4 regions of the Bradyrhizobium ottawaense genome follow, and region 2 is predicted to be linked to each of the others. Evidence: riboswitches for the same ligand, from Rfam matches in the RefSeq annotation. Region 2 holds a riboswitch; each other region holds the start of a gene.
The links. A riboswitch is a leader RNA that binds a small molecule or an ion and turns the genes downstream of it on or off. The one in region 2 is predicted to bind cobalamin.
Positions count from the first base shown of each region.

Region 1 (7,719 bases), 1.4 Mb from region 2:
GATGGGCGCGCTGTCGCGCTCATTGGCCGAGGCATATCTGCGCGAGTACGACCTTCTGACCATGGAAGGAGGTGACGGCTAGCTCGATGACGGCCGCGCAGAACAGTCGGCCGCAGTCACCGCGTCCAGCCCGCGCCGCGTCCAGCCCCGGCGGTGGCGAGGCTAGGGCGAGGGGGCTGCGGCTGATCCCGTTGGTGCCGCGCTCACTTCCTGCGTCGTGACGCGCTGGTCGGACTTGCCGGCGATCATGCTGCTGCCCTCGAACCTGGCGCGGTACACCAGCACGTTCTCCATCACGCGCTGGACGTAGTTGCGCGTCTCCGACAGCGGGATGCGCTCGACCCAGTCGACCGGATCGACCTTGGGATCCCTGGGGTCGCCGCGCGCCTGCACCCATTCGCGCACGCGGCCGCGGCCGGCATTGTAGCCGGCAAAGGTCATGATCTGGTTGCCGCGATATTCCGACAGCAGCGCGCTGAGCTCGGCCGCGCCCATTTGCGTGTTGTAGACGGGATCGGAGACCATCTTGTCCCAGTCGTAAGTCAGGCCAAAGCGCTTGGCGGTGTCGCGGCCGGCTTCAGGCGTCACCTGCATCAGCCCGACCGCATTGGCCGGCGACTTGTCGCGCTGGTCGAACGAGCTTTCGGTGCGCGCCACCGAATAGATCACGCTGGTCTCGATCGCGGGCGCGACCTGCTGGTGCTCGGGGATGCCGATGGTCGGAAAAGCGTAATGGTCGAGGGCGAGCCCGCGCGCCAGCGCCGACTTGCCGACCTCCAGCATCACGCGCGCATCGCGGCGCTGTCCGGCGAGTTCGCCGAGGCCCTCGAGGGCCGCCACGTCGGTGCTCTCCTTGGCGAAATCCTCGGCGTAATAGAACACCGTGTCGCGCTCGCCGATGCCGTAGAGCATGTCGGCGGCGCGCACGCGCTCGTCTGCGGGCGGGGTGTCGAGCGCGGCCAGCACGGGCGAGGGCGGTCGCAGCTCGATGCGATCGAGGCCGAGCTTTGCGCGCGCAAGCTGGCCGTAATAGGCGGTCGGATAGCGCGCGGCCGCCCGGTAGCTCATGCGCGCATCGGCCGTCGCCCCCATCGCCTCGGCGGCACGGCCGCGCCAGTAATGGGCGCGCGACAGCGCGATCGGATTGGCCGAGCCTTCGTCGATGGCGGCGAAGTGCACCATCGCCGCCTGGGGATCGCCGAGGAAGCGCAGCGCGATCCAGCCGCACATGAAATGATAGTCGACGCGGTAGACTTCCTTCTCGGGCACCGCGGCGGTGCGCACCACGTCATACGCCGTCTTGAACTTGCCCTGGTCGAGCAGCTTGCGCGCGAGCAGGCGACGCTCGCGCCACCAGGCGTCGGTGTCCTGCGCGGCCATGGTGTCGGGCGCGGCGGCCAGGATCACCTCGGCGGCGTCGTCGATGCGGTCCTTCTGGAGGTGCCATTGGGCGCGGCACAGCACATAGCCGAGATCGCGGCGCGCTTCAGTCGGTACGTCCTCGAGATCATCCTTGGCCTTGCTGGCCTTGCCGGTGACGGCGGCGCAAGCCTTGACGATCGCCAGCGCATCCTCGCCGAGCCGTTTTGCCGCGCGCCGCGCACCGGCATAGTCCTTGGCGCCGAGCCGCTTGTCCATGCGGGCGCGATGATCCTCGGAGTTGAGCAGATCGCGGAACGCTTCGTAGGAATCCTCCTCGCTCCGCTCGGACAATTCGTCAGTGCGCCAGGCCTCGCGCACGAGCCGGGTAGCCCTGTCGACGTCGCCTTCAGCGAGCAGCACGCGGGCGAGGGCGAACTTGCCCTTGGCGCTGGTCGGGCGGTCCATGGTGAATTTGTGCACGGTGGCCGCGTCGGCCTTCTCCTGCCACAGCCGCGCCTCGGCGCGGCGGCGGAGCAGGGCGCTGCTCGGCCAACCCGGATTGGCGGCAAGGAAGGCGGCATAACGCTTGAAATTCGCCGTGCTCTCGGAATGGCGCAGCATGAACCAGTCGGCGAGCTTCTGACCGGCGGGATCAGTGATGCGGTCGCGCGCCGCGCTCGCGTCATCCGTCTTGCCCTTGCGCGCGAGGTCGATCGCATCCTTCAGCGCGGCGAGGTCGCCGGTGAGGGGCGGGGCGGCCGGTTTCTCTGATGGCTCGTCGCCGGTCTTCTTCGACTTGCGCTTGGCCTCGGCATGCTTGCCGTGACGGGACTTGGCCACGGTATGTCGCTGCTTGCCGGCTTTCGCCTCATGCGACTTTTTCGGCGCAGACGATTTGTGGCTGCTCTTCGCCGCCAGCTCGGTGGGGAGGAGGGCCATTGCGGCCACGGCAACGAGACACGCGAGCGAGCGTAGGCACTGGTTCATCCCATGGTCCCCCTGCGAAACCACTACAAACCAAGGTCCGCGACGACATGCGGCTTGAGAATCAACGACATCGAGAACAATGCCACGGCATCGTTTCGCATTCCTCACGCTGTCGCAACAATGCGGCAAAATACGGATGTGACGAGGGAACTTCCGCTGGGGGGCAGTTCCTTTAACCTTTGTTAACGATCCGGGCTCGCGCGACGACCGGCCATGGTCCTGGGCGCCAGGAGGAACCAGATTGCGCGTGTTCCCGCAGCAAGATCCGGTGTATGGAGTTCCCTTGCTCCGTCCCTTTGGCCTTTGTCCCTGCAGCTATGCCGATTTTCAACCAGTCGATCAGGCGCAAGATCGTCGGTATCGCCCTCGGATTGATCGTCCTGATGCTGGTCACCTCGATCCTGTCGATGGTGATGTCGAGCCAGGTCGGCGTCCTGCTCGACGAGCTGACCAACCGCTACATCCCGGCCTATGGCGATCTCGCGCGCGTCAACATCCGCTCGCTGGAGCGATCGGTGGCGCTGCGGCGGATGATCATGACGAAGATGCAGGCGTCCTCGGACGAGGAGGCCTATGCGGCGCGCCTTCGCGAGTTCGAGGACGCCGACCGCAAGATCGAGGAGGAGGCCGAGCGCGCGCGCAAGCTGATCAACGCGATCATAGACGACCCTCGCACGCCGTCCGACAACGCCGCGCTGGCACGGATCGAGACCCGCATCGAGACCGCCGTCGGCGAGCTGCGCCGCGATCAGAAGGAGAGCCACGCGAAACTCCTCAACCAGATCGACGCACAGCAGATGGCGGAAGCGCGGATCACGCTCGAGCATATCGACGCGCTGCGCGACCAGTTCAACCAGAAGATCGATGCGATCCGGGCCGACATGCTCAAGCAGGTCTTCGCCAGCACGTCGCAGGTGATCGGCCATCAGCACCAAGCGATCATCGTCTCTGGCATCGTGACGTTGCTCGCGGCGATCGTCGGCTTTGCCTTTGCGCTCCTGGTGTCCAGCGGCATCACGCGCCCGGTGCGGCTGCTGCTCGCCGGCACCCGCGAGGTCGAGGCCGGCCGCTTCGACAAGACCATCACCGTCTCCACGCAGGACGAGATCGGCGAGCTCGCCGCGGCTTTCAACCGCATGACCGAGCAGCTCAGGCACAACGAGCGCATCCGCGAGACCTTTGGCCGCTACATCGATCCCAAGGTGGTGCAGGGGCTGATCGACCGGCCCGAGGTCGCGATCGACGGCGAGCGCCGGGTCATGACCATCATGTTCTGCGACATGAGCGGCTTCACCTCGATGAGCGAGGGCATGACCCCGCGCGGCCTCGTCAGGGTGATGAACCACTATTTCACGGTGATGTCCGGACCGATCAGGGGTAATCGCGGCATCATCGACAAATATATCGGCGACGCCATCATGTCCTATTGGGGCCCGCCCTTCATCGAGGAAGACGAGCAGGCGCTCCTGGCCGGCATCGCCGCAACCGAGATGGTCGACCAGGTGCCCGCGCTGCAGAAGCAGCTGCCCGACCTGCTCGGCATCCGCGCCATGCCGGCGCCGTGTGACCTGCGGATCGGCATCGCCACCGGCGAGGTCCTGACCGGCAGCATCGGCTCCGAGCTGATGATGAGCTTCACCGTGATGGGCGACGCCGTGAACCTGGCCTCGCGGCTGGAGGCCGTCAACAAGGTCTACGGAACCCGCATCCTGATCTCGCAGGCAACTGCTGACGCGATCGGAGCGCGGCTCGAATTGCGCGAGATCGATCGTCTGGCGGTCGCGGGCCAGAGCGCGCCGCAGCCGATCTTCGAGGTGATGGCGCGGGCGGGCGCACTCACCGGCGCGCAGGACAGCCTGCGCACGCATTATGCCGAAGCGCTCGCCGCCTATCGGGCCCGCCGCTTCGACGAGGCGCGCGCCGCCTTCAACGCCGCGCTCGAAGCCGTCCCCGGCGACGGCCCCTCGCGCACGATGCTCGGCCGCATCGCGCAGCTCGAGGCCAAGCCGCCGGAAGAGGGGTGGGACGGCGCCTGGCGGCTGGAGCAGAAATAGCCGTTTTTGTTGCGCCAGCTCGCCCTGTCGGAAAAAACGTTTCTGCTCGATAACGATGTTCGCCGTGACCTATTTCCCGGGCTTAGGTTGGATGTCCTTGAGGCGTTTGACGGGGACACGCCGATGACGGAACTTCAGGACAGGCTGGAACGGTTCGAGACGCTCACCGCCGAATGTGAGCTGATCGCCAAGCTCGCCACCGACAGCACCAAGCGCGAGTTCTATCTGAAACTCTCGGAGCAATACCGTCAGCTGGCGGTGGACATGCGGCAGGCGATCGCGACCAAGGCTGCTGCCTGACGCCGGCTGCAATCCGATCTTAAGGTTTGGCGCGCATCCTTGACCTCGCGAGCGATCGCTCGTGGTGGAAAGGCCGGGGTTCGCTGCAATGCAGCGCACCTCGCGAGTGTCATTTGCCATGCTTGACAGGGCAATCACATGCGCCTCGTTGCCGTGATCATATTCGCGCTCATGACGGCGGCCTGCGACCAGGAGCAGGATATCACCGGCTCGACGCCGACCTGCCCGATGCGGAACTACAGCTACAATCCCCGCGACATGAACCAGTGCGTCAATGCCTGCAAATCGTGCGATCGCGGCACCACGGTCACCTGCACGACCTCCTGCACCCTCAAGGGCGCGCGCTGAGCGCACCGCCTCTGCCTTGTAGGAATGCAACCCGTGGAATGGGCGGTGCCTGGGCACCGGAACGATTCACATGGGTCAATCATTGAAGCAAGTGGGCAGGACGCGGAGTCCGATGGAAATGGGTATGCTCGATCCCGGCCGGTTTCTGGTGTCGTGCTCGCATTGCGATGCCTGGCCGATGGCAGCCAACGTGAAGCGGTCGAGCTGGACGGCGTCCCCGCACGAGGTCCGCTTCGTCTGCACGCGTTGCCGGCGCGAGGAGACCGCGATCGTCTCGGCCTCCGGCGAATTGACCCCGATCAAGCGCGTCGATGTTCCGCCCCGCGATGTCGCTGTCGCCTGGGCCCAGGCGCAACGTGTGCGCGGGCGGACCTGAGCGGCCGGCACCCAACGGTCGATTGACTCGCGGGGCGAACGGCTCGTAAATGATCGGCGACGGTTCTCCTCATGGAGATCAAAAGGGAATGTGGTGCGGGATTGTCCCAACGCCGGGATTATCTCAACGCCACGGCTGCCCCCGCAACTGTAAGCGGTGAATCTTTCGTCTCATGCCACTGGGAAACTCGGTCCTGGGAAGGCGACGCAAGGTCACGACCCGCGAGCCAGGAGACCTGCCGTCAGCCGTGGTCACACGCGAAGATGTCGGTCGGGGAGTACAGACATTAGCTTCACCGGAGCAATCCATCGCTCTGCCGTGAAACCTCGTTCGCTGTGACGTGCCACTGACGTCATACCGAGGTTACCATTGTGTCCCGTCTCGTCTCTGCCGCCAGGCGCTTTGCCGCCGGCCTGCTCGCATCCGTTTCCCTGCATTCGCTCGATCCGTCCTCCGCCTTCGCCCAGCAGGCGCTTGCCGAGCAATTGCCGCCGATCGAGGTGACCAGGTCCGACGATCAGAACCGAACGCGCGCCAGGGCGATCGGCGATGGCGAGGCGGGGGTGAGGACGAATGTCGCGCCGGCAGGCAATGGCGCCGGCTCATCCGGCTCCGGCGGTGAGGCTGCCGCCGGCAGCGGCGGCATCGTCGGGGCCGCGACGACCGTCATCACGGCAGCCGATATCGCGCATTCGCCATCGCAGACGCTCGCCGAGATCATTGCGACGCAAACGCCGGGGGCCCAGATCACGACGTTCTATGGCGGCCAGATCGGCGCCAAGACCAGCGTGGACCTGCGTGGCTTCGGCGCCTTTGCCACTGCCAACACGCTGGTGCTGGTCAACGGCCGGCGGCTGAACGACGTCGACATGGCGCAGGTGGATCTCTCCACCATCCCGCTCAATTCCATCGAGCGCATCGAGGTGACGCGCGGCAATTCCGGCGCGGTGCTCTATGGCGACAACGCGGTCGGCGGTGTGATCAACATCGTCACCAAAAACGGCGTCGGCGGACCGCCCGTGACCGCGCGCATCGAGGCCGGCTTCGGCTCGTTCAACACCAGGCTCGGCAACGTGTCGACCTCGCTCAATTCCGGTCGGTGGTCGACCTCGTTCTACGGCAATACGGTCAGGACCGATGGCTATCGCGACAACAACCGCTATTCCCAGCAGAATGGCGTCGGCAATCTCAATTACACCACGCCAGGCCTGACTGCTTTTCTCACGGTTACCGGTGATAATCAGGAGCTGCGACTGCCGGGCGGCCGCACCGTCGATCCCTCGATCGGCCTCGACGAGCTCAGGGCCAACCGGCGAGGGACCAGCACGCTGTTCAACTACGCCAACCAGCAGGGTTTTGGCGCGACTGCGGGTTTCACCAAGACCCTGATCAGCGGCGTCGATCTCATCGTCGACGGCGGCGTGCGCGACAAGAAGCAGCAGAGTGCATTCTTTTCCAGCCCGACGCCGGTTCCGGCCTTCTTCTCGTCGACCTATGTCGGTTCCCATCTGACGACATGGTCGATCACGCCGCGGCTCAGCGTGAAGAGCCTGCTGCTCGGCATGCCGTCGCAGCTTCTGACTGGCATCGACTATTACGATGCGAGCTTTGAGCAGAACCGCGGCGCCGGGCAGGGGCTCGCCCCCTGGCACAATTACGACCTCAGGCAGCGGACCGTTGCGGGTTATTTCCAGCACACATTGGGAATCGCCCCCACGACAGACATCTCCTACGGCGCGCGGGTGCAGAACGTCAGTCTTGCGGCACGCGACAATTTCGACCCGGCAGCTCCGTTCAACGCCGACATCGGCGCGTTGCCGCTGACGAGCAACGAGACCCAATATGCGCTGCATCTCGGCGCCGAGCATCGTCTGAACGACCAGGTCTCGCTGTTCGGCCGCGTAGCGCGCGCGTTCCGCACGCCTGATGTCGACGAGCGCCTGTCCTCAGGGCCTTCGTTCGATCCCTTGACCTTCGCTGCGATCCCGCAAACGTTCCAGCTCAAGACCCAGACCTCGCAGGACATCGAGGGCGGTGTTCGCATCAAGGGCGGCGGGTTGCAGCTGCAGAGCAGTCTCTATCTGATGGATCTCACCAACGAGGTCCATTTCAATCCGGTCCTGTTCTACAACACAAATCTTGATCCGACCCGCCGCTACGGCTCTGAGACCAGTCTGTCCTATCGCGTCAACGACGCCCTGCTGCTGCGCTCCGGCGTGGCCTATACAAGTGCGGTCTTCCGCGAAGGCATCTGGGCCGGCAACGACGTGCCGCTGGTCTCGCGCTACACGG
Region 1 is NZ_CP029425.2:4,144,311-4,152,029, forward strand. Features, by position in the region: gene CIT37_RS19825 (hypothetical protein) at 1-82, shown strand, start outside; gene CIT37_RS19830 (transglycosylase SLT domain-containing protein) at 163-2,349, opposite strand; gene CIT37_RS19835 (adenylate/guanylate cyclase domain-containing protein) at 2,667-4,403, shown strand; gene CIT37_RS19840 (hypothetical protein) at 4,413-4,703, shown strand; gene CIT37_RS19845 (hypothetical protein) at 4,842-5,051, shown strand; gene CIT37_RS19850 (hypothetical protein) at 5,164-5,427, shown strand; cobalamin riboswitch at 5,471-5,684, shown strand; gene CIT37_RS19855 (TonB-dependent receptor) at 5,799-7,719, shown strand, end outside.
Region 1: another riboswitch for cobalamin. It lies ahead of CIT37_RS19855 (TonB-dependent receptor); the one in region 2 lies ahead of CIT37_RS26695 (DUF1636 family protein).

Region 2 (7,719 bases):
CGAACTCGACCTCGTCGGCGGCTTCGGCGATGATCTGGTTCATGATGCCGGCGGCGTCGCGATAGCTGCGCGCCAGCGCGTTGTCGGGGACGATGCCGAGACCGACTTCGTTGGTCACGAAGACGACGGGGCTTTTCAGGCGGGGCAGGGCGGCGGCGAGTTCTCCGACTTCGCGCTCCCAGTCGCGCTCGGCATGCATCAGGTTGGAGAGCCACAGCGTCAGGCAGTCCACGAGCGTTGCGCCGCCACCGTCGGTCGCGATCAGCGCGGGGACGAGATCGAGCGGCACCTCGCGCTCGATCCAGTCCGTTCCGCGGCGCGCGCGGTGCTTGGCGATCCGCGCTTCCATTTCGCTGTCAAGCGCCTCAGCCGTCGCGACATAGACGGGCCGCCCGGGGAAGGCGCGCGTGCGCATTTCCGCACGCTTGCTCTTGCCCGATCGCGCTCCGCCCGTGATCAAGATGACGGCCATAAAGGTCTCCTGTAAGCCTGACTAATCACCAAACGCGGCCAAAGACAAAGCCGAAATCAGCCGGGCGGGGGCTTGCACTCTGCCTTCGCTTTGCGCAACAGGGGCGGGACAGGAGGCGTGTGTGGGCTTTGCGGGCGCGATGGTGGTGGCGATGGCGGTGGATGCCCTCCTGGGCTGGCCGTCTTGGCTGTTCGCGCGGATCGGTCATCCCGTGACCTGGCTGGGTCGGCTGATCGGTGCAATTGATCGCGGCTGGAATCGCGGGTCAGATCCGCCGGCGCTCCGCCGCGCTGCTGGTGTCGCCGGATCGCTCCTGGTGATCGCATTTTCCGTTGCGATCGGCTGCGCGCTTCAGGCCTTGCTTTCCTCGAGTTGGATCCAAATCGTGCTGGTCGGTATCCTGGCCTGGCCGCTGGTTGCGCTGCGCTCGCTGCATGATCACGTGGCCGCCGTCGCAAATCCATTGCTGGCTGGCGATATCGCCGCCGCGCGCGACGCGGTTTCGCGGATCGTCGGCCGCGATCCCGCAGCGCTCGATGAAGCCGGCATCGCGCGCGCGGCGATCGAGAGCCTTGCGGAAAATGCCTCCGACGGCATCGTGGCGCCGGTGTTCTGGGGCGCGTTGTTCGGCCTGCCGGGCATCCTCGGCTACAAGGCGATCAACACGCTGGACTCCATGATCGGCCATCGCAACGAGCGGCACGAGGCCTTCGGCTGGGCGGCGGCGCGCATCGACGATGTCGCCAATTTCATTCCGGCGCGGCTGACCGGATTTTTGTTCGTGCTGCTAGCGCCGCGGCGATCGGAGGCGTTGTCGTGCATGACGCGCGACGCACGGCGTCACCGCTCGCCCAATGCCGGCTGGCCGGAGGCGGCCATGGCGGGGGCGCTTGGCGTCCGGCTCAGCGGCCCCCGCATCTATCACGGCAGCGCGACCGACGAGCCTTGGCTCAACGAGGGCGCGCGCGATCCGCGCGCCGCTGATATCGCCGAGGCACTGACGGTCTACCGCCGCGCCATGGTGCTGCTCGCTGGCACCCTTGCGATCCTGGCTTTCGCATGAAAGAACGGGACATGCGCGAGCACGGTGGAAATCTGGATCTGGCACAGCAGCGTTTCGGCGGACGCGCGGAAGATTGGATCGATCTGTCGACAGGGATCAACCGGCTGCCTTATCCCGTCGGCGAGATCGATGCGCACTATTGGAATGCGCTGCCCTCGCAATCCGACATCAACGCCCTGCATCAGGCGGCGCAGCATGCCTATCGCACCAGCGCACCGATCGTTGCGATGGGCGGCGCGCAGGCTGCCATTCAATTGCTGCCGCGGCTGTTACGAACCGGCCGCGCCCGCATCCTCGGACCGACGTACAATGAATACGCAGGGGTTCTGTCGGCCGCAGGCTGGGATGTCCAGGAGGTCAGGGAACTCGACGCGCTGGCGGGCGCGGATCTTGCGGTGATCGTCAATCCCAACAACCCCGGCGGACAGCATCGTGCACCAAAGGATCTGCTCGCACTGCTGCCGCGCGTCGGCCGCCTCGTCATCGACGAGAGCTTCGTCGACGCCGTTTCGCAGCTGTCGCTTGCATCGGAAGCCGATCGACCGGGACTGCTGATCCTGCGCTCGTTCGGAAAGTTCTATGGCCTTGCCGGCCTGCGGCTCGGCTTCGCGATCGGCAATGCCGCCGACATTGGCAAGCTTGCGTCGATGTCGGGTCCATGGCCGGTTTCGGGAGCGGCGATCGCGATCGGCTGTCGCGCGCTGCGCGACGACGCCTGGGCTGAGACCACGTCAGCGCGACTTGCCCGGGACTGTGTTCGCCTCGATGCCATAGCGCAAGCGCAAGGCTGGATGCTGCTTGGGGGGACGCCGCTGTTCCGTCTCTACGAGACACCCGACGCGCTCGCCGCGCAAGACAGACTGGCACAAAGCCAGATCTGGTCGCGCGTCTTTGCGCAAAAGCCGACATGGCTTCGGCTCGGGCTTCCCGGCAGCGAAGCCGAATGGATGCGCCTTGCCGAGGTGCTAGCGCGCTAGCGCAAGCAGACCTTCGACGTCGAGATGCTTTTCGATGTGGTCGGCGAGCGCATCGAGCGCACTCTCGACCCGGGCGTGGTAGGGCTCGTTGCCAGCGGGAATGTCGAGCTTTGCGAGGTACGCCTTGCGGAAATCATCCGACGTGAACAGGCCGTGCAGGTAGCTGCCCTGCACGCGGCCATCGCGCGAGATCGCGCCTTCGGTCTCGCCGTTCAGTGTCGCAAACGGGCGCGCACGATCGGGCCCATCGGTACGGCCGATGTGAATTTCGTACGCCTCGATCGGCTGATCCGTAGCGGCATGCACAGCCGTAACCCGCGTCAGCGTCTTCTGCGGACTCATCACCGTGTCCACATCCAGCAGCCCGAGCCCCGCCGTGTCGCCCGCGGGACCTTCAATTCCCTGTGGGTCCGCGACGCTGCGTCCCAGCATCTGATAGCCGCCGCAGAGGCCGAGCACATAGCCACCCCTGCGGTGATGCGCGAGCAGATCGATGTCCCAGCCTTGCGCGCGCAGGAAGGCGAGATCGCCGCGGGTGGACTTTGAGCCGGGGATGATGACGAGGCGGACATCGCCGGGGATGGCTTCGCCGGGGCGTACCATCACGAGATCGACGCCCGGCTCGAGCTTGAGTGGATCGAGATCGTCGAAATTGGCGATCCGCGACAGCGCGAGGCAGGCGATCTTGCATTGGCCCGGCTTGCGCGCATCGCTGAGGCCCTGCGCATCCTCGGCCGGCAGCTCGCCGGCGCGGGCGAACCAGGGCAGCACGCCAAGGCCGCGCCACGCGGTCTTTTGCTCGATCAGCCTGTAGCCGTCGTCGAACAGGGTGGGATCGCCGCGGAACTTGTTGATGACAAAACCCCGGATTATCGCGGCATCGTCGGGGTCGATCACCGTCTTGATGCCGACGAGCTGGGCGATGACGCCGCCGCGGTCGATGTCGCCGATCAGCACGACCGGCACGTCGGCCTTGCGCGCAAAACCCATATTGGCGATGTCGGCCTTACGCAAATTCACCTCGGCCGGACTGCCGGCGCCTTCCACCAGCACTAGATCGGCGCGTGCCTTCAGCCGCTCAAAGCTCTCCAGCACCGCGCCCATCAGCGAGGGCTTCATCGCGGCGTAGTCACGCGCGCGCGCAGTCGCGATGCGCTTTCCGTGGACGATCACCTGCGCGCCGACATCGGTCTCGGGCTTGAGCAGCACGGGGTTCATGTCGGTGTGCGGTTCGACGCCTGCTGCCAGCGCCTGCAGCGCCTGGGCGCGGCCGATCTCGCCGCCATCGATGGTGACGGCGGCGTTGTTCGACATGTTCTGCGGCTTGAACGGCAGCACGCGCAGGCCGCGCCGCGTGAAGGCACGCGCAAGGCCTGCGACGATGAGCGACTTGCCCACGTCCGAGCCGGCCCCCTGGATCATCAATGCGCGCGCCATCGAACTCAGAACTCGACGCCGGCCTGCGCCTTGATGCCGGAGCGGAAGGGATGCTTGACCAGCGTCATCTCGGTGACGAGATCGGCGATCTCGATCAGCTCGTCCTTGGCGTTGCGCCCGGTGAGGACGACATGCGTCATCGGCGGCTTCGAGGTGGTCAGAAACTCGACGACCTCGGCGATGTCGAGATAGTCGTAGCGCAGCGCGATGTTGATCTCGTCGAGCACGACCATGCGCAAGCTCTCATCGAGGATCAGCTCCTTGGCCTTCTCCCAGCCGGCGCGCGCGGCGGCGATGTCGCGGGCGCGGTCCTGCGTCTCCCAGGTAAAACCTTCGCCCATGGCGTGGAACTGGCAGAGGTCGCCGAAATGGCCGGTGAGCAGGCGTCGCTCGCCGGTATCCCAGGCGCCCTTGATGAACTGCACGACCGCACAGGGGAAGCCATGGGCGACGCAGCGGACGATCATGCCGAAGGCCGAGGAGGACTTGCCCTTGCCGGCGCCGGTGTGGACGATGATGAGGCCCTTTTCGCCGCTCTTGGTCGCCATGATCTTGTCGCGGGCGGCCTTCTTCTTCGCCATTTTCGTGGCGTGGCGGGCGTCGGTTTCCTCGGCCGTTTTTGTATCCGGTTCAGGCGTCATCGGTCCCGGTCCTTCGGCTTGACAAGTGGCGGCCACCGGCAAATGGTGGCCCGGCGTTGGTTCCTGTCCTATGACAGGCGAAGAGGGAATGCGATAGGGTCCGAATCGGCAAGATTTGGGTCCAAAATGCAGCCGCCCCCGCGACCGTGACCGGAGAGATGCCCGAAGCCACTGATTCCCGCGGGAATCGGGAAGGCGGGGATCGAAGGGCAAAACCCTGCTCCGCAAGCCGGGAGACCTGCCAGCGCGGACGAGTTTTGGACCGGCGGACGGGGTGTTCCGCGACGGGGAAACGGGCCTTCTGAAGAATGGTCCGTGTGCCTCATCGCCTCCCGCTGTTATCTGGAAGAGGCGATGACCGTCACACTTCACGTCTGCATCACCTGCCGTGCCGGCGAGACGCCTGGCGAGGGCGAGGCGACGCCCGGCAAGCGCCTGCATGGGGCGATCCTCGACGCCGGCGTGCCCGAGGGCGTCAATGTGGTTCCCGTCGAATGCCTGTCGGCCTGCAATCAGGGCTGCTCGGTCGCGCTCAGCGCGCCCGGCCGCTGGTCGTATGTCTATGGCCGCCTGTCGGATGCGAATGCGCGGGATGTGGTCGCGGGCGCCGCGGCTTATGCGGCGGCGCCGGATGGTCTCGTGCCCTGGCGCAGCCGGCCGGAAATATTCCGCAAGCAATCGCTTGCCCGCATTCCCCCCATTGCCGTCGTGCCGGAGGCCGCCGAATGAACTCGCTCGCAAAAGTCCCTGTGACGGTGGTCACCGGTTTTCTCGGCTCCGGCAAGACGACGCTGATCCAGCATCTGCTCAGCAATGCCGGCGGCAAGAAGCTCGCGGTGCTCGTGAACGAGTTCGGCAGTGAGGGCGTCGACGGCGAGATATTGAAATCCTGCGCCGATGCCAATTGCCCGGAGGAGAACATCATCGAGCTCGCCAATGGCTGCATCTGCTGCACGGTCGCCGACGATTTCATCCCGACCATGGAAAAACTGCTGGCGCGGCCCGTGCGGCCCGATCACATCCTGATCGAGACCTCGGGCCTGGCGCTGCCGAAGCCGCTGCTGAAGGCGTTCGACTGGCCGGAGATCCGCTCGCGCATCACCGTCGACGGTGTGATCGCACTTGCCGATGCCGAGGCCGTCGCCGCCGGCCGCTTTGCGCCGGATCCTGATGCCGTCGAAGCGCAGCGGGCGGCAGACCAAAATCTCGATCACGAGACGCCGCTGTCGGAGGTGTTCGAGGATCAGATCGCCTGCGCCGATATCGTGCTGCTGACCAAGGCCGATCTTGCGGGCGCGGCGGGGCTTGAAGCGGCCAAGGCGGCGATTATTGCCGAGATGCCACGCCGCGTGCCGATGCTCCCCGTGACCGACGGCGCGATCGATGCGCGCGTCATCCTCGGTCTCGGCGCCGCCGCCGAGAACGATCTCGCCGCGCGCCCCTCGCATCATGACGGCGAGGAGGAGCACGAGCACGATGACTTCGCCTCCGTCGTGGTCGACCTTCCTGAAGTCGCCGACGTCGATGCGCTGGTCGCATCCGTCCAGAAGCTGGCACGCGAGCAGAACGTGCTGCGGGCCAAGGGTTACATCGCGGTCGCGGGCAAGCCGATGCGGTTGCTGCTGCAGGCCGTCGGCGAGCGCGTGCGCCACCAGTTCGACAAGCCGTGGGGTGCCGGTCACAGGCGGTCGAAGCTCGTCGTGATCGGCGAGCACGGCGATATCGACGAGGCCGCCATCAAGGCAGGACTAGGTATCTGATGCACGTCGTCTTCCGCGAGAGCCGCGGTCTGGAGGAGACCGCGACGCCAAGGGATATCGGCCAGGACCCGGCCGATCTCGTGGTGCTCTCGTATTCGGATTCGGATCTCGCGGCGTTCGCAGCCGGCTGGCGGCGTGGCCGCGAGAACCTGCCGACGCTGCGGCTCGCGAACCTTGCTGAGCTGCGTCATCCGCTGTCGGTCGACACCTATATCGAGCGCACGCTGTCGCAGGCGCGCGGCATTCTGGTGCGGTTGATCGGCGGGGAGTCCTACTGGCCGTATGGGCTTGCGGCCCTGCAACAGCTTGCGAAGGACCGTGGCATTGTGCTGGCCGTGCTACCGGCCGATGGCCGTGACGACACGCGGCTCGATGCATACTCGACCTTGCCGGTCTCGACGCTGCGCCGGCTCAAGGTGCTCTGCGACACCGGCGGCCCGGTCGCGGCGCAGGCCGCGATTGCACAGCTCGCGCTGGCCTCGGGCCTCTATGCCGGGCCAGTTATCGGCGAGACGACCGCGCCCGAGATGGGGTTCTACGATCCCGCGCGTGGTGTCATTGCTGCGCCGGTGGGCGGCGAGGGCAGGCCGCGCGCGCTGGTGACGTTCTATCGCTCCTATCTCACCGCTGCCGACACCGGCCCGGTCGATGCCCTGATCGCGACGTTGCGTCAGAAGGGATTTGACACTTGTGGCGCGTTCGTCACGTCGCTGAAGGCTGCGGGCGTTGCGGATTGGCTGCGCGCGTATCTTGCGCAAAATCCTCCGGCGGCGATCGTCAATGCAACGGCGTTCTCGGCCATGGGCGACGACGGCACGACACCATTCGACGCCGCATCCTGCCCGGTGTTTCAGGTCGCGCTCTCCACCGCGCGGCGCGAGGACTGGGTGGACTCGCTGCGCGGCCTGTCGCCCGGCGACCTTGCGATGCATGTGGTGCTGCCCGAGGTCGATGGCCGCCTGTTCGCGGGCGTGGTGAGCTTCAAATCGGCGGGGATGCGTGACCCCGATCTGCAATTTTCGCGTCTTGCGCACGGCGCCGATGAAGGGCGCGTGACGGCCGTCGCCGCGCGCGTCGCGGCTTGGCGGGGCCTCGCGGAGAAGCCAGCAGCCGAGAAGCGCATTGCGCTCGTGCTCTCCAATTATCCGGGCCGGCCGCATCAGATCGCGCATGCGGTCGGTCTCGATGCGCTGGCTTCGGTCGAGGCGCTGGTGTCGGATCTCGCGGAGGCCGGCTTCGATGTTGCGCCGGTCCACACCCTTGGCGAGACGCTGCTCAAGCGGCAACTGACCTGGGACGTTGCCGATTACCGCGCGGCGCTTTCGCGCCTGCCGCAAGTCTTGCAGGATGATCTCGCGCAAGCCTGGGG
Region 2 is NZ_CP029425.2:5,580,537-5,588,255, reverse strand. Features, by position in the region: gene cobU (bifunctional adenosylcobinamide kinase/adenosylcobinamide-phosphate guanylyltransferase) at 1-472, opposite strand, end outside; gene cbiB (adenosylcobinamide-phosphate synthase CbiB) at 594-1,535, shown strand; gene cobD (threonine-phosphate decarboxylase CobD) at 1,547-2,512, shown strand; gene CIT37_RS26705 (cobyric acid synthase) at 2,501-3,949, opposite strand; gene cobO (cob(I)yrinic acid a,c-diamide adenosyltransferase) at 3,955-4,590, opposite strand; cobalamin riboswitch at 4,631-4,850, shown strand; gene CIT37_RS26695 (DUF1636 family protein) at 4,945-5,319, shown strand; gene cobW (cobalamin biosynthesis protein CobW) at 5,316-6,350, shown strand; gene cobN (cobaltochelatase subunit CobN) at 6,350-7,719, shown strand, end outside.

Region 3 (7,719 bases), 2.0 Mb from region 2:
TGGATCAGCTTGTCGAAGTAGTTCGTTACCATCAAGTCATTTTCGAAGCCCGCGAAGTGCTTGCGGACTGCGTGCTTGATCATGTCGTTGTCCGCAGCGATGACGAAGGCGGTGTTCTTGAGGAATAGGAAGAGGCGGATGGCTTCGAGCGTCGAGATCGTTGTCTCGGGCAGGCAGCGGTCGAGATCGTCGATCAACACGACAAGCGTGATACCGAGTTCTTCAAGGGTTTGCTCGAGCGTGTCGCGCAGAGCCTGAATTTCCTTCGGAGGAGACGTTTCCTCCTTCGGTTTTAGAAGCTCGCCGCCTTCCTTGACGGCATCGCCGACGGCCTTCTTCGCCGCATCGGCATCGCTCTTCCCGAAGCCCTCGCTCCACATCTTTCTGCCGAGTTCGAAGAACTCGCCGGCGGCCCCGACCGGCGGAACGCCGAAATAGATCGAAGCCGCCGACGTCGTTGCGAGCTTCGCCACCCGCAGCCACTTCACCCGCTTAGCAAGAGCGGCAACCTTTTCGAGCGCTGTCTCGCGGCTTTCGGCCTCGTTCGCAAGCTTGTCCGCAATGACGTCCATTAGGGCGGCGCGCGACGTGGGTCGGGGCCTCGAGCGCCTTGAACGAGTAGTAGTCGCGCCCGTGGAACTGGCGGTCCTTCAGGTGGCGGTTGAGCTCGTTCAGGGTGGACTTGATGCCGGTGAAGGCATCGTCGAGCCGATGGAGAAGGTCGTCCCGGAATGCCGAGGTCATCTCCGTCTCAGCGTTCCGACACTGCTCCGCGTACTGGACCAATTCATGCCCATCCAATCGGTCCTTTTCGGCGACCGCCCACTGCTCGACGGCCGACGGCGTCGCCTCCTCGGCGGTGAACGGCGGCACGAGATAGAAGTCCTGCCCGTGCTTGTTCACGGCGCCCGTCATTTCCCTCATCAGGGTGGAGCGCCGGTTGGTAGAACGGTTTTCACGGTCCGCCGTCAGCCCAGCGATGCGGTCCGACAAGGACTGAGCCGCCATTTCGGCCACCTTCGACCGGTAGTCGCTCATCTCCCTCGATTGCGGGAATCCGTCCAGCAGCTGGCGCGCGCGGGCGCGACGTGCCACCGCCAGGACTTCACGATTGTTCTTCATGTAGTCTTCATACGCGCCCTCGGCCCTGTCTTTCGCGCTGTGTGCCCGGGTCGACGCATCCTGTGTCTCGGTCTTGAGCCGGTTTGCCGTCTTGACCTCCGCGGCTAGGCGCTCCAGATCGGCAACGAGCTTGGGATCGCGATTCCGCTTGGCGTCTTCGATATTTTTGCCGATTTCCGCCAGCTTGCGATCGAAAGCAGCCAATTCCTCGCCGCATCCAAAGCAGGTCAGGCCAGAGTCGCGGATGGCCTGGAATTGCGCGAACATGGCTTCGAACAGCCGTGCCTCATCCTCCGCGCGCCGGACATCTCCCGCCGATCCAGCAAGTTGCTGGAGCAATTGCTGCCGTTCGGCCTGAAGCTGTTGGCGCATCTGCTCCTTCCGACCGTCGACTTGCGCGATTTCGAGCAATCTCTCGTCGAGATTCCCGACGAAGAAGCCTTCGACTTCGTGGTTGGTCTCGTTCACCCTGACCCTAGCCGTAAGCAGGCTGCGCGCAAGCTTCTCCCCGCGGAGTACCATGACCTCTCGAATTCCGCGCTGTTCGACGCCATCGTCGCAATGGCGTTCTGCCTTGCAGATCGCGACGCGCGGTTCAGGGTCAGCGTGAAGTACCTCGCAGGGCTAACACCGGACATGCTCAGCACGACAGGCAGGGCGATCATAGGCGGACAAGCCGGCTTCGATACACTGTGCGAACGGTTGAGACATGTAAACGGCACCCGAGCCGGCCATCACGGCCGCATCAAAGAGCTGGGACATTTGGCTGGGCTTTCGACGTCGGAGTCGCCCCTCGATCCTCAGATCAGGTCGATCTTGCTAGAGAAGATCGAAACGAACATCGCAAATGCCGTCGAGGCGGAGTCTCTTGAAACTCGCTGCCCGTGTGGTCGAGACCACGAGCCGCATTCGCCTTGCGTTCGCCGCGGCATGTCCCGAAGCCGACCTGATCCGCGGCTTGCCCGGCGCGCTGCTGCCGCTCAGTCCTTGACCGGCGGGGCGTCCGCCCCCCGTTCGCCCAACTTATCCCTCAAGCGCGTTGCAAAGTACGGGTCGTCAGGCGGTGAAAAGCCGAAGGCAATCCTGTGCGCCTCGTCAGAGCAGATGTGCGGCCACATCAATCGGACTAGAAAAACGCACTCTCACGAATAGGACGGGCTAAACTGTCACATGTTGTGTCACTCAGCACTCGATTCACGCCCCTTGCTTGACTCGGTTATGAGGGGCCTTCAGTCTGGTTATCGGTAGCGCCGAAAGGCGTATCAAGGGAATACGGTGCGTCCTCACGGACAAGGCCGAAGCTGCCCCCGCAACTGTAAGCGGCGAGCCGACGACAGTTGGGCCATTGGGTTCGTTCGTTCGAACCTGGGAAGGTGGTCGGAGGCGTCAACCCGCGAGCCAGGAAACCTTGCTGCCGGTCGTGGTCATGGACTGACGCAGGGGCGGGGTGCTCCAAGACGTTGCAAAGCCGATCGAGATCTGCCGCATTCGGGGCGAACGGCTGCCGCTCACGGCGAATGTGCGTGACGGCTTTTTGTTTCGCCCGTGGTCATCACCGTTTTCATTTCAAACGTAGTAGCCGTGCCGGCGCGAGTTTCGGCGTCAACTTCAATCCTGCTCAAACAGCGCTGGCTGTCCGGGTCAGCATTGACGCTAGGAATCGTGCTGGCCTCGATCGCCGCAGCGGGATCGGCGTCCGCACAGCCTCCGCAACTGCTCAATCCGTGATTGTCTCCTCGGCCAATCCGTGGGGCAACACCGTCACCGCGGCAGCAGCAGCGGCGCGAGCGCGTACGCCTCTGGTACGTGGCCGCGACCCGGGCGCGCGACCTGCTGATCCTGCCTAGGCACTCCGCCGACCTGTCGGACAAGTGCTGGGCAAAGCTCGTCGATTTGGGCCTGGCTGGTCTCCCGGCGATCAACCCGAACGACGTCGGCACCGCGAAGGAAAGGAACGTCACGCCGCTAGAGAACGGGCAGACCCGCGAGACCTTCGCCGCCGAGGCGACCGCTATCTTCGATGTGCGCAAGACCGTGATCTGGCGTCGCCCGAGCCGGAGCGAACTTGATCAGGTGGACGAGCCAGAAGCGAAGATCGAAAGCGGGGAAATTCCGGAAACCGGCGCTGCGGAGCCTGCTGCCGTTCTCAGAAGTTCGACGCGTGGCACCATCCTTCACAAGCTAATCGAGGAGGTGCTGACCGGAGAAGCCTGCGACGCCAGGGCGGACTTGAAACGCGGGCTGCGGAACTGATCCGGCAGATGGGGCACGAACCGGCGGAGGATCCGAAGATGGGCATCAGCGCCGTCGAACTGACCGCCACGGTGCTGCGGACGCTCGCTCTTCCGGACGTCGTGACGCCGCGACCGCGTCTCGCCCCCGAGCTCCCGTTGTTCGGAAGCCAGACTCACGAAGGCGGCAAGGTCCTGCTCTCCGGACAGGTTGACGCGATCGCGTTCGACGAGGCCGGCGCCATCGACGCGGTCGTCGATTGGAAGAGCGACGTGGCTCCGGATGCGCCGAGCATCGGCCACTACAGACAGCAGATCGCCGACTATCGGAAGCAGACGAACCTAAGCGGGACAGGTCGTCGATGTGACTTGAGCCCCCGCGGCTGCTGCTCAGGATCCAAGCGCCGTCTCTGCCGGCCTGGTCTACCTTGCCGAGCTGCGGTTGCTCACGCTTGGCTGAGATCGAATCTGAAAGTTCTCCGCAGTTTCACGGATTTCGAAATTGATCGGTCCAGGTCGCCCGTCCGGAGTTCGGGCCCACAGGTATGCGGAGCCTTCATCCAGCACGATCGACTCGACCGAGAAGCCTGCACGCTTAACCAATCCGGCGAGATCGTCCGGCGGGATGAGGCCGTAGAAGGAATGGCCCCTAAGCGAGTCCATGAGGAAGCCGTTGCCGTATGGTTGACAATTCGGGAGATTCTGCATCCTTGTAAAATCAGAATTGCGATAGAGCGTCACAAACAAGCAAGTGCCGTTTGGCTTTAGCTTAGCTCTCATCAGTTGAACGATGCCAAGTCTCACGCTTGCCGATGGGATCACAGAAAGAACGTTTATGCAGAAGCCGCGGTCGTATCTCCGGTCATGGGAGGCAAACTGACCCACGGTGAGGGCGTGGACGTGATTTGATTTGCCGACGTAATCGCGGATGGTGGTCGAACGACCGCGGATCATTTGACCCCTTGAAAGCTGCACTTCCGAATCCACCAACGCAAGTTCGCCGGTGGTTTTGGCTATTGCCCGTTCGTAACGCAGTTTGCCGCAGCCAAAGTCGAAGCTGGAATGAATTGGCTCGAGACGCGAGATCAGCTTCTTAAGATAGGCCCAACTCTGTGTTTCCGGCTTGGCTGCGTTTTCGCTCCGGACGATGATATCCTTCCCGATCTTGTACCACATCAGATGGCCGCCTCTGTGAATGCTTGGCGGTTGCCTGCACTTGCCTCGGCATTCCCGGCTATCTGTTGGATCTGGGGATCCGCCCTTCGTTCCAGCAATCCATACCGAAGATGCATAAATAGAAGCGCGGCCATCGAGGCGGTCCAAAAAATGATCAGAAACCAAGCTGCCCTGGCGAAGGCGGATAAGACCGCGAAGCCTGTGAGTATGAAGAGCCACTCCAAGGCAACCCAATATGTGCCAAGCCTCCAATGCGCTTTCGATGTCGTGCTTGTCGACGAGCGGATGTTCGCTTCGGCTGGACGCGTATTTGTAGAACGTCGCTCTCACGAGGGGATGGCGGTCGCGTTTGAGATTTGCCACCTGACGGGCCGACATCTGCGCACCCGACATGACAGCCAGAGGGAGAAGGATGTTAGCGCGGTCGAACCTCGCCCTGATCTTAAATATGTCCGAAATCCGATCATGGAATCGGGTGACCCTGCTGAAGATGAGCACCAGCAAAGCAAGCGCGAAGCCGCCCACGTTCACCTCAGGAGCTTTAATAGCCGTGGCGAATTCCTTGACGCCGGGCAGATGCTCAACTCGCAAGAAAAGACCGTTAATCCAAGGATCGTACCTCACCAGGAACGAGCAGGCTAAGGTCAGCCAGAAATCCGCCAAAGCGTTCTTCTAGAGCATCTCAGAATAGTTCTTCGGCCCGAAGAAGGGCATCAGAACGCGAAGGATCGAATCCATGCCGCCCCCGAGGTTGTTAAGACCGGTCCATAAACGGCTTGATTGAGTCAGAAAAGTAGCCGACGGTCAACGGATAAGGTGATGGCCGAAGGGAGGAAACACCCTCCCTCGGACGCTTCCCGAGTCGAGTAGCGATCCCATATTCAAGGCAAAAAGCGCGCATCTGATTTATGAGGCACGTCCGTTGCGAAATCATCCTATCGCGAACACGATGCAGCGCTTGCAGGTCAATGTGTTCGGGCGACCGTATTTCGACGAAGCGCATTGTTGGTCGCGTCACTGCTTCCGCGATCGCTGCGGCATCGATGATGTCACTTTTGTTGGACTTTACATAAGGCTTGACGAATTGAGCCGGAATAATGCGGACGGTATGCCCCATCGCGGCGATCTTGCGTGCCAACCATTGCGAGCTGGCCTTCCAATTGTAGATCGTCGCTTCGGAGACCCCGTGCTTGCGAGCTAGGTCGGCCGTCTTCGCCCCGGCCTCATGCGCCTTCGACACTGCGATAATCTGCTCTTCCGTGAACCTTGCTCGCTTCATCTGTCCGTCCTTCTTCGGGGCGGACTCTGAATCCTTCTGGAGGAAATGCTCAGTGGCAGGTCACGCCAACGAAAAGAAGCGTTGGTTGCGCAGCCGCGCCAAAATCCATCGCTGCGCGACTTGCACCGCAACTTCGACCTTTGCCTTATCTTTTGGGCGCCGCGGCCGGGCTGCGAGATGGCCGTGCCGTAATGGCTTGCCATCTCGGCATAGGTTCGGTTGAGGCCGGGATCGTGGCGGTCGGGATGTGAGCGGCAAGCCAAGGCCGTCAGTCAGCGTGGCTCATTGGCATAGCGCAGCTCACCTTACCGCCCGCGCGGACTTCACTTCGAAGTCACGGACCAGTTGTTGAAATTGAAGTTCTTTCCCCCCGGGGACGAGGTAATCTCGACGCCGTATTGGACGCTACCGACGTTTATGTCGCCAAAGTACCCCTTCGACTTGATCCACTGCAGGATACTCTTGATGTCCACTGTCCCGCTGTTGGTCTTCGAAGTGCGCAGCAATGAGATGACCTTGTGACCATCGGAGCCTTCGCCTTCAAACACGTTCCAAGTCGCCCCGCCTACATTGACATTGCTGTAGACCGGAATCGCCGCACCGGAAGGGGCATAATGATATGAAATGGGCTTAACGTTGCCGCTCCCGTCCGAGTTTCCGGTGTAGTTTGTCCAGAGCATTATCTCATGTCGGTCTGAGCTGTCCCAGATATCGTAGGCGACATCCCAGGCGCCGCCAGTGGGAACTTCCTGATTGAAGCTCGAGCTCAGAGTGTTGATTGAGCTGAGCGGTTTCCCGATATTGAAAGCCACGTGCGGATAGCTCTTGATGCCAGGAGTATTGGGCTGGTTCGACCACACGCTCCACCGGTTGGCTGCACTCACCGAAATCGTCTGAGGCCCAGGGTGCGGGCCCCATACGTCGTTGTTCCAAGAGTAGCCATCGCGTGAAAAGCTTCCGTATGGAGCGCTCGAACGCCAAATCGGCGTCTGTGCCGACACAGGCCCGGCAGATGATAATGACCGGGCTTCATTCGCGGCCTGCCTAAATAGATCATGATCCTCCTGTGTCCGGACGTAACCCGTTGGAGACCCTTGCGCGCCGGCACCGCTTATCCGATTGGAATCCATAAAGCTCTCCTTTCTGATAACAAAATCTCCTGCAGATCCACTAGCGGGCCCCCTAGTTCAGCATGGGCGGCATCGGCATCTAGAGACCGGGCTTGAATGCTAGGAAGGTTGGCTTTCGAGAAGCTGACGAGCTCGGGAAGAAGGGTGGACCCGCGCCCGGATTTGCCGTCTTTCGGATGACAGCAGCCTGGCTGAGACAGTGGCAACGATTGTCCGTCGTCAGACAATTTGAGACTGATCAGGCTTTTCGAGAAGGGAGGCTCTGGCTCATCAGGGGGCATCGTCAACTTAATCGACCGCCGAGCCGAAGGAGGCGATTCTCAGAGGTCGAGAGTCGGCGATAGCGCTTGTCATGGAGATCTCGCGCCAAGTCGCAAAGGCTCGCTCGCGCGAAGCACGACGGAAGTCGGCGGTGGCGGCGCCGGGATAGGGGATGTGGAAAAGGTTCGCGACCTGATCGTGAACGGACAGAAACCGTTGAGCCTGACGGGACGATTTGAAGCGCGTCATGATCCGCTCGCGTCGCCGCGTCGGCTGATGAGAATTCTCGGCCCGATTGTTGAGAGCTTTGTGCTGGCGATGTTCGACGTGTAAGCCCATCTTCGCCCTCGCAGCGCCGTACGAACGCAGCTTATCCGTGATCATAACGCGCGGCGGCGTGCCGGCGGATTTCAAGAGCTTCTTCATGAGCCGCTGCGCAACGCGCGAGTTTCTTCGGCGCTGGATCAAGACGTCAGGAACGAAGCCATTCTGGTCGACAGCGCGCCAGAGCCAATGTTGT
Region 3 is NZ_CP029425.2:7,560,271-7,567,989, forward strand. Features, by position in the region: gene CIT37_RS35370 (P-loop NTPase fold protein) at 1-572, opposite strand, end outside; gene CIT37_RS35375 (hypothetical protein) at 493-1,590, opposite strand; gene CIT37_RS35380 (transposase) at 1,991-2,113, shown strand; cobalamin riboswitch at 2,351-2,552, shown strand; gene CIT37_RS35385 (hypothetical protein) at 2,929-3,375, shown strand; gene CIT37_RS35390 (class I SAM-dependent methyltransferase) at 3,777-5,192, opposite strand; partial or broken gene CIT37_RS35395 (IS110 family transposase) at 5,386-5,676, opposite strand; partial or broken gene CIT37_RS35400 (hypothetical protein) at 5,737-5,808, opposite strand; partial or broken gene CIT37_RS35405 (IS21 family transposase) at 5,872-6,050, opposite strand; gene CIT37_RS35410 (glycoside hydrolase family 12 protein) at 6,132-6,938, opposite strand; partial or broken gene CIT37_RS35415 (IS6 family transposase) at 7,227-7,719, opposite strand, start outside.
Region 3: another riboswitch for cobalamin. It lies ahead of CIT37_RS35385 (hypothetical protein); the one in region 2 lies ahead of CIT37_RS26695 (DUF1636 family protein).

Region 4 (7,719 bases), 1.4 Mb from region 2:
CCGGCCTGCCCTAGAGATGCGTTCACGGCGGGAGCAAGTGCGGTCACCAGGGCTGAAATGTGCCCTGGCGGCGGCTTATCTTGATGGAGCGACTTGATCGTAGCGTCTATCGCGCCGCAATGATCGTGGCCTAGTACGAGGATTAGCGGCGTGTTCAGTACTGCGACCGCATATTCCATACTGGCGAGTGTATCATCATTAGCGAAGTTGCCGGCGACGCGGCAGACAAACAAATCACCTAGCCCGCTGTCGAACACAAATTCGGGCGCCACGCGAGAGTCGGCGCAGCTCAGAACCGCCGCATATGGATTTTGGCCTTCGACCAAAGCCGAACGCTCGCGCCTAAGATCGTCGGCTCGTGATGCACCCTGGACATAACGTTCGTTTCCCATCAGCAGCCGCTTCAGGGCAGCATCTGGCGACAGCAGGTTATCTGGCTTGGGCGTGCTTTTTGCTTCCTTCGCATCGGCGATCTTATTGCCGAATCGCAGGAAAACTGTCGACGCAGCAAACAACAACAGCGAACGGCGCGAACGCGCGGTCCTGGTTAAATGGTACATATTTGGAGAATTGGCTGCATGCATGTGTCGCCTCAACGCACGGCCTTACGCCACCCGGTGGCTTCGGCTTCCGCTTCGCTACAAAACCAGCGTTCGCTACGCTTCTTCGTCATGTCGATTAGTTCGTAGCTGGCTTGCCCTGGCAGGTGATAGATCCGCTCGCCGCTGCGCTCGACAGTGCCTTTTATCAGGCACTCGGGGGACGGCGGTTCCGACAGCAGGACGGATCCGAGCAGTACTTCCTGCGCGTCGATCGGAACCGACCACGCGCCGACGATAATCGTGCCCTTATTGCGGCGAGGCCAGTCCCAGGGAGCGATGAACGCTCCCGACCACAGTCCCGTATGGGCTGTGCTTGCCGCCAACTCATAGACAGCGTGAGATGGAGCAGTCGATAGTGCCCAGCCCGAGCGTACCATCCAGACGTTCACATTCTCGCCTTCGATGAAGCAGTTACCGAGGGCTCGTCTGTACTCATCGACTCTCTGGGTATGACAATCCCAGGTTCGCCCATTTGAATGCTTGATAAGCTCGTCGCGAGCAGCTACGCCGCAGGCCCATTTCCGGCCCTCGACGTCGAGACAAATCTGGTCCGTCTCAGGAGCTTCGATGCCTGAGAGCCGAACGTTGGTTTTGTCGATCTCGATCGTATTGCCGTCGAGGATGCGCGGAGCACCGCTGAACGTCGCGGCGCAGACCGGAGATGTGACGAGAGCGAGCAATGCGAACATAATTCCGCGGTTCTTCATCCCGACAACAACCTTTCGCTCCTGATCCACGTTTCACGCACGACACGGTGCCGATACATTCGACTGCTTGACAGCGTTACGTCCGTTATTCCGCCGGCATTTCCGACGCGCTTTATGAGGGCTTCGCCGGAACGCGAACCTACGGCCTGACGCTGCGTAAGGATCAAGTGATTTCTTTGGGGCGTGCGGCGCTATTCTTCGAGCATCAGCGGCTCTCTCACTAGGACCGCGCTTTACTCTCTCCACCTGAGGGGAGATCCTCGCGGGCGGCGCCGAACTGGCGATGCTGAACAAACCCGAACCCCGGAACGTTGTCTTTGCAAAAAAAAGTGGCCGACGATGAAGCGCTGGCTCGCGCTGGAGTCAGGCGTGGAGCATCAACCTTGGTCTGGTTGGCGACGGTTTCCATCGGCAAAATGGCCGCTGCCAACGGTTCTGCAATGAAATTTCGCACTTCACACGAAAAGATGTGAAAAAGATCGGTCTGGCTTTCTCTGGCCGATTTAGAAGAAGACGCAATGGAGTTCAGGGTAGACGCCCGCGCATAACTTAACCTTCTTACGCCCGGCAAGATTGATCGTTGATGTCGACCTGGGCAGGTGGAGCAGAGTTAAACAGGCGTTTTCCATGCTTCGAAATCTGGATCGATGACATGCAGACGAATGGGTGCCAGCTAAGCTAGGGTCGAGCCAGTCTGGTCCTCGACGTTTTCTTGCGTACGGCCCCTGAGCTTCCCGGCCTGCGCGCTCGGAAATGCGCAAGCGCTCAGCGGTATGCCGGGTCGCTACCGGTGAACGTCTCCCGGTAACTTCCTCGCCGGTTTCGTCTCACACCCAGTTCCTGGTGCCTTCGACGTTGCTATACTCACGCACAGTGGTGTCCTCACACCGGCTGGAGTGAAGGCGGGAAAACCACATCTCGCAAGCTCGTGCGCGCCGCTGACACTAGGCGGAACAAACGCAATCGCGCGGCCGACCTTCTTGCGACGGGCCGGACTGCTGCGAGAAAGGCACCCGGACCGTTGCGGAAGCTAAAACAAAGCAAGTGCCGAGCGCGTATGTCTTGCAGTCGGTCCGAGGCACTGGGCCATGGAGGAACTGCGGCGCGATGTTGCTCTGCGGCAGTTTACTCGGGCCTTCGCTCTCCTAAGTCTTCCTCTTCATTTGGCTCGGTGCGTTGGAACCAGGAGCCAGGGGCAAATTTCGCGATGCGCTTGGCAAAGGAGGATTGTGGCTCCCAATCCTGTCCTTCTCTCTTTTCGAAAGTGATGACCCCGTTGTGTGCAAAATAACGTGGTCCTTGGATACTACAATTCACCAAGAGCAGAACGCGCCACACGTCACCCGTCTCGGCCGGTTTGCCATTCCGCTTCGGTAAGTAGTCCACTCCAACTGGTTCAATGATAGTACAGCGGCCCTGCCGCAGAAGATCGCCGAGCCGGCCTTGCGGGGTGGCCACGAAGTTGAAGTTGGCCGGATCATGCAGAAAGCGAAGATTTGCGTCCCTTTCGCCATCTGCGACTTCACTGGCGATCAGGGAGAGCGCCAGGGCGCGCCAGCCCAATTCCATCGGCTTCGCATAAGTCGACGCAAGTTCAAACGTGCCGTCGAGGGCGATCTTCCAGGTGATAACGTACTGTTCGTCCGATTTGTTGTCCCGGTGTCTGGTCCACGAAACGAAAATAAAGTCGTTTTGGCCAAGTTCAATAACGCCCCACATTTGAGGCACGAACTGTGCCACCTTCGAGACATTGGAGATAATTTGTTCTATCGTCTCACCATCTTGCGCTCGCCAAGTTGACTTCAATCGTTCGACAAGGGGGCTGTCGCTGGCCCGAATATTATTGCTCATGGCAGCCGGCCAGGCGAGGCAGATTAAAAATCCGACCAAGCAAAGCCATAGCGCGGGTCTTCCAGACATTCTCTTCATAACCCTCGGCCTATCGCGTTTCATCCAAACATCTTGTAAAGCAGGCAACCTCGAACCTGCTATGAGCCATCGCAAGAAGTTTACGGGATGCGACGTGGCACCCGCTGGCTGTCCCGCGCGATCAGGCGCTCCCTGTATGTCATGCGCAGCTAACTTCCCCGACAGCGACTGCGTCAGTTGGCTGAGCTGGACCTGCCCAGCAGGAGGAGACTGGGCATGCCGAGGGTCTGCATTCTTCGTGCCAGGCAATAGGCGGAAATTTTCACAGAGTTTGTGTCGCTCTTGTCGACTTTCTGACCTTTGCACGTTTTCGGTGTTCCTATTCAGTGTATCCGCCGCAGCTTGTGCATCCTTGTCCCGCACCGGATATTTAGCAGAAGAGTTGAACGCCTCGATGCCGGATGCCTGATGGACGGAAGTGCGTTTGCCGCTATTGAGCTGTGTGGTTCGCTATCGTGCCGCCGGCGTTCGAGCTGCATGATTGCCAGCGGCACCAAGCCGGCTTGATCCCGGCTTTGAAGTCTGGGTGGCACGCAAATCAACCCCTCGCCTCGTATGTTGCTAAATTCCGCCACGTGCCTTGGCCTATTCGCTGCAGATCCTTTAGTTGAGAGAATAGCTGGCTAGCCGAGGTGCTGGGCGAAACTCTGGAAATCGCAAGGCCGCATCGAAAGCATTCTGATAGAAACGTCGGTACTCCCGCCGGAAGGCTGCTTCTGTCCCTTTCATCGATCTAGCGTGCGGCTCCGCCTCAAGGCAGCTCCGGATGCTATTCCGGTATCTGAGAAGGATATGTCTGATTATGACATCTCTGATTAGAGAATGTTTCTGGATGGTGGTAAGTCACAGAGATGCACGGTCATTCGGCTAGCAGATGTCGCAGATTAGCTTGCACATAATCTGAGAGGTTGACGGAAGAGTTCTCGTGCCGATAATCCAAGTCGTCGAGGTTCTCCGGTTCCCATTGATCCGGAGCTAAGAGGGAAGCCGGTGCAAATGCCGGCGCTGCCCCCGCAACTGTAAGTGGCGAGCCGCTGTCCAACGATGTCACTGAAGCCTGCACGGCTTCGGGAAGGCCGGACAGCAGCGATGACCAGCAAGCCAGGAGACCGGCCCCGACAATATATTGGTCCACGGGCGGGGTGTCTCGGTGGTACGCCAAGCAGCCGTCGCACGCGCGACTTCTCCTGCCTGCGTCCGCCATGGCCTTTGTCCCCAACAGGGGTTAACGCGATGTCTCCTCTCTCTCTTCCAGTTGCTACGCTCGGAACGCCACGCATCGGCCCAAGGCGTGAGCTCAAGCTCGCTCTAGAAAGCTACTGGTCTGGAAAGATTAGTGAACAGCAGTTGTACGAAGACGCATCCGGCCTACGCGCAGCGAACTGGGCTCGTCAAAAATCGCTCGGCGTCACGATCATTCCGTCAAACGACTTCTCGCTGTATGATCAGGTGCTTGATACAAGTGTCATGGTTGGCGCCATCCCGGAGATCTACGCCTCGAGCGGAGAATCCGTTTCGCTCCAGACGTACTTCGCCATGGCCCGCGGATCGCAATGCGGCGATCAGGATGCGAGTTGCGACCAGAGTACGCGGGGATCTGGCGTGCCCGCGCAGGAAATGACCAAGTGGTTCGATACCAACTACCACTACATGGTTCCCGAGTTTTACCGGGGACAGGCGTTCAGACTGTGCTCTCGCAAACCCGTCGAAGAGTATGAGGAAGCCAGGGCTCTTGGCTTTCAGACCCGCCCTGTCCTGATCGGGCCGGTCACATTTTTAAAGCTCGGCAAGAGTACCGATAGCGCGTTCCAGCCCCTCTCTCTCCTCGATGATCTGATACCTGTCTATATCGACCTTCTGCATGAATTAGCCAAACGAGGGGCAAGTTGGGTTCAGTTTGATGAGCCCTGCCTGGTCCTTGATCTGGATGAGGCGGCGCGACAATCGTTGCTGCACGCCTATAACCGGTTCGCAAAGGAGGGACCCGCTATCAAGATCATGCTTGCGAGCTATTTCGGCGCCCTAGGCGACAATCTGGATACTGCCTTGAGCCTGCCAATTTCCGGTCTGCACGTCGATTTGGTTCGAGCGCCAGAACTATTGGATCAGATCATTGCTGACGGCCGAAGTGATCTCGTCATGTCGCTCGGTGTCATCGACGGCCGCAATGTGTGGCGGTCGAACTTGCCGTCGCTCCGTCAGCGGCTGAAGCCCTCGATTGCGAAGCTTGGCAGGCACCGTGTACAGCTCGCTCCGTCCTGCTCGCTGCTTCACGTGCCGGTCGATGTTGAACTCGAGACCGGGCTCGCGTCCGACGTCAAGAGCTGGCTTGCTTTCTCGGTTCAGAAGATGCGTGAGCTTGCGATCCTGGCGCGGGTACTCGCAGGCGACCAGAATGTTGGGCTAGCTCTTGCCGAGTCGGAATGCGCCGCGACTGCCCGCCGGACCTCGCCGAAGATCCATAATGCCAACGTCGCTGTCCGAATGAGGGCGATCGATCAGACGATGCGCCAGCGCGCCACCCCGTTTGCCCGTCGTTCCGAGATCCAAAGGGAACGCTTTGGACTGCCGGCTTTTCCTACCACGACGATAGGATCGTTTCCGCAGACCGCAGCGGTGCGAAATGCTCGCGCGGCGCATGCGCGAGGTGCGATGAGCGAGGAGCAATACGACAGGTTCCTCAAAGAGGAGATAGCCCGCGCCGTACGTTGGCAGGAGGACATCGGTCTTGACGTCCTCGTGCATGGCGAATTCGAGCGTAATGACATGGTGCAGTACTTCAGCGAGCAACTCGCCGGCTTCGCATTTACAAGGAACGGATGGGTTCAGTCCTATGGTTCGCGCTGCGTTAGGCCCCCGATCCTGTTTGGCGATGTAGTGCGGCCGAAGCCGATCACCGTGGAATGGTGGCGCTACGCGCAATCACTAACTGGTAAGCCGATGAAGGCGATGTTGACCGGACCGGTGACGATCCTGAACTGGTCGTTTGTTCGCGATGATATTCCTAGAAGCGAGGTCTGCCGTCAGCTTGCGCTCGCGATGCGCGATGAAGTCCGCGATCTCGAGAATGCCGGTGCAGCCATAATACAGATCGACGAAGCTGCACTCCGCGAAGGATTGCCATTGCGCCGGTCGGACTGGAAGGCATATCTCGATTGGGCCGGAGATTGCTTCCGCCTCTGCTCATCGGGCGTTACCGATCAAACGCAAATCCATACACATATGTGCTACTCAGAGTTTAACGACATCATCGGTGCGATCGCTGCAATGGATGCGGATGTCATTTCAATCGAGACGTCGCGATCGAAAATGGAGCTACTGGATGCGTTCAGGAAGTACGAATATCCAAATCAAATCGGACCGGGCGTGTACGACATTCACTCTCCACGCGTCCCCGAGACGGGCGAAATGAAGGAGCTGATGGTGCTAGCTCGGACGCGTTTGCAGGATTCGCAGCTTTGGGTCAATCCGGACTGCGGCCTAAAAACGCGCAAATGGGAGGAGGTTCGGCCGGCGCTCACCAACATGGTCGCTGCCGCGCGCGAACTGCGCGCTGCATCCGATCCGCAAATCGGTTGATCCCGAGCTCCGGTCTGTTCTCAACAAAGCTAATTCGGTTGTGGTGATTTGCGCTTTCCACAATATCGAGGCTACCATTGCCGCCGACATGATGCCCGGTCCACTTCGTGGACCGGGGAAGGTACGGTCTCGGAGAAAAGACGGTGACGCGTTGCGCTAGTTTCGTTGGCCGGGGTAGAATTGCCGGCTGCTCGATCACGGCGACAACATTCGCCGAAAATCTGCAACCCATGTAAGCAGAAGTGTATTGCAGCTAATCATGCCGTGGTACGCGGCCGTATAGGTTGAGATTTGGAAATTTACGCCGAGATTTGTCGCTCATGGGCACGTTGGCAACGGCCGCGACAGCAATGAGAAAACTAATGCTTGACGGACACCGCAAGGCACTCGGCGCGGATTCGGTCCGCTCGGAGATGCCGTCAGGCTCCCTCATTCGATCCACGAGATAGTTTCAGAAGAGAGGACGGCGAAGGCAGTCCGTACCCCAACTCACACCAATCCATTTGGGATAACGGCGCTATCCGGGCCACATACGCCAATGCGTCGGCCGCACCGCGATTTGCTCTCCGGTATTCGCGTTGATCCATCCGCCGAAGATCCGGCGGCAAGGAAAGACCACCCGGTGAATTGAATTACCCTCGATCACGGCAATCTCCAGATCCTGATCGAAGGGCGGCGCCTTTCCAAGCTGCTCCCATGTCAGATCATTAGATCCTGGCCGGTGTTCATAGCTGCGGGGTGACAAATTCAGATACCTTGTTAACACTGCGCACATCGCTTGGGTTCTGCGCGGACAGGCCGACGCCGATATCGTTCGGACGACCCGCGTCTCGATCGCGTCAGCCGCGGCGGAGGGATATCGGCTTTGCGCTGTTGTGACGGAACATGATCCGCTCGCGAAC
Region 4 is NZ_CP029425.2:7,015,723-7,023,441, reverse strand. Features, by position in the region: gene CIT37_RS33070 (carbonic anhydrase) at 1-584, opposite strand, end outside; gene CIT37_RS33065 (thermonuclease family protein) at 593-1,309, opposite strand; gene CIT37_RS33060 (hypothetical protein) at 1,530-1,880, opposite strand; gene CIT37_RS33055 (nodulate formation efficiency C protein) at 2,435-3,160, opposite strand; cobalamin riboswitch at 4,169-4,370, shown strand; gene metE (5-methyltetrahydropteroyltriglutamate--homocysteine S-methyltransferase) at 4,472-6,817, shown strand.
Region 4: another riboswitch for cobalamin. It lies ahead of metE (5-methyltetrahydropteroyltriglutamate--homocysteine S-methyltransferase); the one in region 2 lies ahead of CIT37_RS26695 (DUF1636 family protein).